One region of the Nonomuraea sp. NPDC049625 genome, then DNA from elsewhere that is predicted to be linked to it. Evidence: riboswitches for the same ligand, from Rfam matches in the RefSeq annotation. Region 1 holds a riboswitch; each other region holds the start of a gene.

Region 1 (2,196 bases):
ATGTCGAAGCCGGTCGAAGGCGCGTGGAGCTGGGTGAGTGACCGCGAGGTCCAGTTCAGGCCGCGCGAGTACTGGCCGGTCGGCGAGAAGGTCACGGTGGTCGCGCACCTGGCCGGGCTGCGGGCGGGCCGGGACCTGTGGGGCACCAGGGACCGCACCCTGACGTTCACGGTCGGCGACGAGCACATCACCAAGATCCGCAATGCCACCCACCGGGCGGTCGTGCGGGAGAACGGCAAGGTTGTCAAGGCCATCCCGGTCAGCCTGGGCAAGAAGGGCGACGAGAGCTGGTCCGGCGTCATGATCGCCCAGGAGAAAGCCGCGTCGACCCTCATGGACTCGGCCACCATCGGCAGGCCCGGCGAGTACTACGCCCATACCAAGTGGAATGTCAGGATGACCTACAGCGGCATGTTCTTCCATGCCGCGCCCTGGTCGACCGGCGCGCAGGGCAACAGCAACGTCAGCCATGGCTGCGTGAACGCCAGCATGGCCAACGCCCGCTGGTTCTACAACTTCACGCAGCGGGGAGACATCATCGAGGTCACAGGGACGTCGCGGAAGCTCGAGTTCGGCAACGGGCCGACGCCGTGGGCGAAGTCATGGGACGACTGGCTCGCGAGCAGCGCCCTCGGCAAGTCGATCAACGCCTAGGGTTTGATCGGGCAGACCCGGTTCTCGGTAGCCGCCGGTGGTGAGCACTCCCGACGCCTGGGCCGCCATGAGTCTTAAGGCCAGAGCGCGCCGGGTGTGTCCAGCTGCCACGCTTCCCACATTGGGTAGAGCTCCTCTGCCCCGTTCAAGTGCGGTCCATGGAAAGCGCATTGACGGTGTCCGCCTGTGCAGGCATGATCTCGACTCGGTAGTTCATCCAGAGGATCTGAGGGACCTGGCCCTGTGACGGTCCGGCAACCTCCCCGGCGGGAAACCCGCGGGAAAGGTGCCAATGCCAGGAACGATGAGGGAGAGCTGATGAGCGTGCGGCTTGATGTTCCTGTCCTTTCCGGGGATCTGGTGCGGTTGGAGCCGCTGGCGATGCGACATGCGCCGGATCTCGCGGAGGCGGCCGAGGAGGATCGGTCGTCCTACGACTTCACGCTGGTGCCTCGCGCTCGCGAGATACCGGACTACCTGGCGGCCCAGCTCGTCCGCGACGGGCTGACCCCATTCGCGCAGGTTCGGCTCAGCGACGGCAAGGCGGTGGGCTGCACCGGCCTGTGGGATCCCCGCAGGTGGCCGGACCGGCCGGACCTGCGCGCGATCGAGATCGGCTTCACCTGGCTGGCCGCCTCGGCGCAGGGCACCGGGATCAATGCCGAGGCGAAGCTGTTGCTGCTGTCGTACGCGTTCGACACGCTCGGCGTCGCCCGCGTCGACCTGAAGACCGACGCCCGCAACCACCGGTGCCGCCAGGCCTTGGAACGCCTCGGCATCCCCTTCGAGGGCGTGCTGCGCGCCTGGTCCATGTCGTGGGCGCGCGGCGAGGAGGGCAAGATCCGTGACTCGGCCATGTTCGCAGTGGTCGCCGAAGACTGGCCTACCGTCAAACCGGCACTGCAAGCCCGTCTCACCGCCGTGAGCTCCCGTTCGCCGGCCCTCTGAGAAACTTCGGCTGGGTGCGGTGAGACGCCCCTGAGCGTCTGAACACGGCCTGTCGGTAAGTTCGGCGCCCACCAACTTGGCCGCCCGGTGGCGGGACTCGCCCCGTGCCTGACCCGTCACGCCGCCTTGTCACGGGGTCCGGAGTGGACCCCGCGACACGAGGTTGACATCCCATCAAGCAGCGTCGAGCGCTGCGGTGATCTTGCGGGTCATCTCGGCCAGGGTAGGGCTGGGCCGACCCTGGTGAGTGTGGGCGGCTGCTTCGAGGGCGACGCTGACGGTGCTGCGGAAGTTGTCGGCCTCGGCCGCATCCTGCTGCTTGAGCAGGTTCATGGATGCGGTCAGAGCCGGCAGCACCAGGTCGGCGAGGTCGGCGACGGACTTGCCGTACTTCACGCCCTTGGGCGCCTTGGCGAGCACGTGCCCGACCAGACCGGTCGCGGAGGTCAGGGCGATGGAGCCTTCGGTGGCGACCTTGTGGGCCGAGCCGGCGGCGCCGGCGGCGGACATCAGGGAGACGGCGCCCCACGCGGCGGTCCGCAGGGTGAGCTTGTCCTGGTCGGAAAGGGTGATGGACATGGTGGCGTACTCCCT
Region 2 (2,196 bases), on a different contig from region 1:
CGGCGGCTCATTGGGCGGCCGGCTCAGCGATTCACGAGGTCCCGCACGGCCTCGACCAGCCGGTCCACGTGCTCCTGCGTGGAGCCGATGCCGATGGAGGCCCGCACCGCGGAAGCGGTGCCGTCCTCACATCCGCCGTCGGCCTCACCCAACAGGTGCCGGACGAACGGGTGCGCGCAGAACTTGCCGTCGCGCACCCCGATGCCGTACTCGCCGGACAGCACCTCGGCCACCTCGCGGGCCGAGTAGCCGGCCACGGTGAACGACACGATGCCGACGCGCGGGTGGTCGTCCCCCCACAGCGACAGCTCCCGTACGCCCTCGATCGAGGCCAGCCCGGACCGCAGGCGCGCGATCAGCCGCTCCTCCTCCCGCACCAGCGCGGTCCAGCCGGTGGCCGTGAGCGCGTCGCAGGCGGCGGCCAGGGCGATGGCGCCCAGCACGTTCGGGGTGCCCGCCTCGTGGCGCGGCTCCGGGTCGTCGTGCCACTCGGTGTCGTCGCCCACGGAGCGCACCGCGCCGCCGCCCTTGAGGTACGGCTCGCCGTCCGCGAGCCAGTCCCGCCGCCCGACCAGCACTCCGGCGCCGAACGGCGCATACAGCTTGTGCCCGGAGAAGGCCACGTAGTCCAGGTCGAGCGCGGTCAGGTTGAGCCGCCGGTGCGGTACGAGCTGGGCGGCGTCCACCAGGATGCGGGCGCCGTGCCGGTGCGCGACGTGGGCCAGGGCGGCGATGGGCCACAGCTCGCCGGTGACGTTGGAGGCGGCGGTGACCACGAGCAGCTTGGGGCCGTCGATGCCGGCCAGGGCCGCGTCGGCGGCGCGGACCGCCTCGCCGGGGAAGGCGGGCGGCGCCAGCCGTACGGACTTCTCCCAGGGGAGGAGAGAGGCGTGGTGCTCGGTGTCGAAGACCACGGTGGTGGTGCCGGCGGGCAGGCAGCGGGCCAGGAGGTTCGTGGCGTCGGTGGTGTTGCGGGTGAAGATCACGGCGTCGTCCGGGCGGGCCCCGACGAACGCCCGGACCGTGTGGCGGGCCTGCTCGTAGCGGGCGGTGGTGAGCTGCGAGGCGTAGCCCGCGCCCCGGTGGACGCTGGAGTAGGCCGGGAGCGCGGCGGTGACGGCGGCGCTGACCGGCTCGAGACAGGGGGCGCTGGCGGCGTAGTCGAGGTTGGCGTAGCCGACGAGCCGGCCGCCCTTGACCGGCACCTCGAGGTCGGCCCCGAGCACGGCGGGGATCGGCCTGCCCGTGGCGACCGGAACGGCCTCGGCCTCGGCGGCGCGAGCGGGGACGGAGCTGAAGATCGTCAACGTGGACACGGCACATCTCCCTCAGGGTCATCGGACCCCTGGAAGCAGCCACGGAGCCCGCGCTTGCCCGCCACACTTCGTGACGGACCAGGTCTTCACCCGGGGCACCCCGCCGCGGACGCGAGGGTTGCCGGCCAGCTAGCCGGGGCTTGTCGCTGGCACTCATGACCTACGGCGGAGACTATAACCCAATCCCCTCCATCGATCGCAAGTCGGTGAACTTATCCGGCGGCTGACTCGTTGCTACCGGAAATCCCGCTCATGTGTCATGGAGGTGCGTAAATGTTGGACTGGGTAACCGACCCGCAGATCTGGATCGGTTTCTTCACCCTGGTCGCCCTGGAGATCGTGCTGGGGATCGACAACATCATCTTCATCTCCATCCTGGCCGGGAAACTACCTCCCGAACAACGGGACAGAGCCCGGGTGCTGGGTCTGGGCGCGGCGCTGATCACCCGGTTGCTCCTGCTGCTCGCCCTGTCGTGGGTGGTGCAGCTCACCGAGCCGCTGTTCGCCGTCTTCGGTCACGAAATATCGGGACGCGACCTGATCCTGTTGCTCGGCGGACTGTTCCTGCTGGGCAAGAGCGTCACCGAGATCGGCCACAGCATGGACGGCCCCGTGGGCAAGGACGGCAAGAAGGCCGCGGCCGCCTCCTTCGCCTCGGTGATCATCCAGATCATGGTGCTGGACATCGTGTTCTCGCTCGACTCCGTCATCACCGCCGTCGGCATGGTCGACACGCTCGGCGTGATGATCGCGGCGGTCGTGGTGGCGGTGCTGGTGATGCTGTTCGCGTCGGGACCGATCAGCAGGTTCGTGGACCGGCACCCGAGCATCAAGATGCTGGCGCTGTCGTTCCTCGTGCTGATCGGCGTGGTGCTCATCG
Region 3 (2,196 bases), on a different contig from region 1:
GAGCCGCCCGCTCTCGGCGAGCTTCTTCAGCACGCCCACGGTCACCCCTCCCGCGGTCTCGGCGAAGACGCCCTCCGTCGAGGCCAGGAGCTTGATCGCGGCCACGATCTCGGCGTCCGTGACGTCCTCGACGGCCCCGCCGGTGCGCCGGGCGATGTCGAGCACGTACGGCCCGTCGGCCGGGTTGCCGATGGCCAGCGACTTGGCGATGGTGTCGGGCTTGACCGGCTGCACGACGTCGTGCCCCGCCTTGTACGCGGTGGAGACCGGCGAGCACCCGGCCGCCTGCGCCCCGAAGATCTTGTACGGCGTGTCCTCGACCAGCCCCAGCTGCACCAGCTCGCGGAAGCCCTTGTCGATCTTGGTGAGCTGCGAGCCGGAGGCGATGGGGATGACGATCTGCTCGGGCAACCGCCACCCGAGCTGCTCGGCGATCTCGTACGCGAGCGTCTTGGAGCCCTCGGCGTAGTAGGGCCGCAGGTTGACGTTGACGAACCCCCACTTGTCACCCAGCGGGTCGCCGATCAGCTCGGAGCAGAACCGGTTGACCTCGTCATAGGTGCCGTCGATCCCGATCAGCTTGCCGCCGAACACGCGAGCCATGGCGATCTTGGCCGCTTCGAGGTTGGCCGGGATGAACACGCACGCCTCGAGCCCGGCGCGCGCCGCCGCCGCGGTGACCGCGCCCGCGAGGTTGCCCGTGGAGGAGCAGGAAAGGGTGTGGAAGCCGAAGTTACGCGCCGCCTCGACGGCGATGGCGACGACCCGGTCCTTGAAGGAATGGGTGGGGTTGCCCGAGTCGTCCTTCACGTACAGGTTCTTGAGACCGAGTGCGCGTCCGAGGTTTCCGGCCTTGACCAGTTTGGTCCAGCCGGGGTTCATATTGGGCTTACTGGCGACGTCAACCGGCACCGGGAGCAGCGACCGGTAACGCCAGATGTTGGCGGGGCCCGACTCGATGTCGGAGCGGGTCACGGTACCGAAGGAATAGGCCGCTTCGAGCGGCCCGAAACACTCCAGACACGCGAAGCTCGGACCGAGCGGGTAGCGCGTGCCGCACTCACGGCAGGACAGACCGACAGCAGGACCAAAGTCGAGCGACATGAAGCGAGGCCTTCCCTCATCTTCGCCTGCGGCCACCTTGACCGCAGACCGGAATTGGCACCTTGTCCCGGTCGGCCTCGCCCTGTCGCGAGTCTCAAACCGGGAGGGTTGCCGGGGCTTCGCAGGGCCGGTCCCTCCACCCCTCTGGATGAGCAATATTCAGTTGTTGAAAAGGACTCTACCCGTCCATGGGGCCCAAATGGCCACCCGTCTCAAGATGCGAGACGTGGCGTCTCAGCGATAATCATCACCCAGCACTCCCTGCACGTATTTGCGCGCCTGGTGAATGCGCGACTTGGCGGTGCCCAGGGGGATGCCGAGCTGCTCGGCCACCTCGTTGTAGTCGAGCTGGACGATGTCGCGCAGCACCAGCGCCTGCGCCAGGTCGGGCTTGTCGGCCTCCAGCGCCTCCATGGCGTCGAGCAGGTCGAGGCGCGAGCCCGCGATCACGCTCACCCGCGCCACGTCGGGCTTCTGCGTGGGCAGCTCGTCCGAGGTCTGCTCGGCCGCGCGGCGTTTGAGCGACCTGTACGTGGTGCGCGCGCAGTTGGCCGTCACGATGTGCAGCCAGGTGCTGAACCGCGCCCGGCCCTCGAACCGGCCGATGTTGCGCGCCACGGCCAGCAACGTGTCCTGCGAGGCTTCCTCGGCATCCTGGTGATAGGGGAGGATCCGGGCGCAGTGTCGCATCACATCGGGCTCGATCCGCGCCAGGAGCTCGCCAAGTGCGCGATGATCTCCTCCTGCGGCCGAGCGGGCGAGTTCCTCGGTTAGCTCATCTAGCGCCATAGCTGGGATCCTATGGGCGAAGGGAGCGTAGATGAACAGCGTCCTGGTGGCCTCCAACAGAGGACCCGTTTCCTTTACCGTCTCGGACGACGGCGAGCTGACCATGAAACGCGGTGGCGGCGGCCTGGTTTCGGCACTGTCCGAGGTGGCCAGGAAGGACGGCATGCTGTGGGTGTGCGCGGCGCTGTCCGACGGCGACCGCAGCGCCGTGCGCCTGGTGCCCGGCGGCCGGATCGACCACGCCGGCTACGACACGGGTCCGGTGCGCATGCTCGACATCCCGCCCGCCACCTTCCACCGCGC

Evidence for each region. Region 1 has a riboswitch for S-adenosylmethionine ahead of AB0J87_RS45400 (GNAT family protein). Riboswitches for the same ligand answer to the same signal wherever they lie in the genome.
Region 2: linked by a shared signal. The riboswitch ahead of AB0J87_RS46305 (aminotransferase class V-fold PLP-dependent enzyme) and the one ahead of AB0J87_RS45400 (GNAT family protein) in region 1 are both predicted to bind S-adenosylmethionine.
Region 3: linked by a shared signal. The riboswitch ahead of thrC (threonine synthase) and the one ahead of AB0J87_RS45400 (GNAT family protein) in region 1 are both predicted to bind S-adenosylmethionine.

Annotation. Positions count from the first base shown of each region.
Region 1 is NZ_JBFAOQ010000014.1:254,155-256,350, forward strand. Features, by position in the region: gene AB0J87_RS45395 (Ig-like domain-containing protein) at 1-654, shown strand, start outside; SAM riboswitch class I at 865-965, shown strand; gene AB0J87_RS45400 (GNAT family protein) at 973-1,602, shown strand; gene AB0J87_RS45405 (hypothetical protein) at 1,777-2,181, opposite strand.
Region 2 is NZ_JBFAOQ010000015.1:47,476-49,671, forward strand. Features, by position in the region: gene AB0J87_RS46305 (aminotransferase class V-fold PLP-dependent enzyme) at 24-1,235, opposite strand; SAM riboswitch class IV at 1,362-1,477, opposite strand; gene AB0J87_RS46310 (TerC family protein) at 1,590-2,196, shown strand, end outside.
Region 3 is NZ_JBFAOQ010000041.1:29,391-31,586, reverse strand. Features, by position in the region: gene thrC (threonine synthase) at 1-1,104, opposite strand, end outside; SAM riboswitch class I at 1,118-1,259, opposite strand; gene AB0J87_RS63605 (RNA polymerase sigma factor) at 1,339-1,893, opposite strand; gene AB0J87_RS63600 (trehalose-6-phosphate synthase) at 1,925-2,196, shown strand, end outside.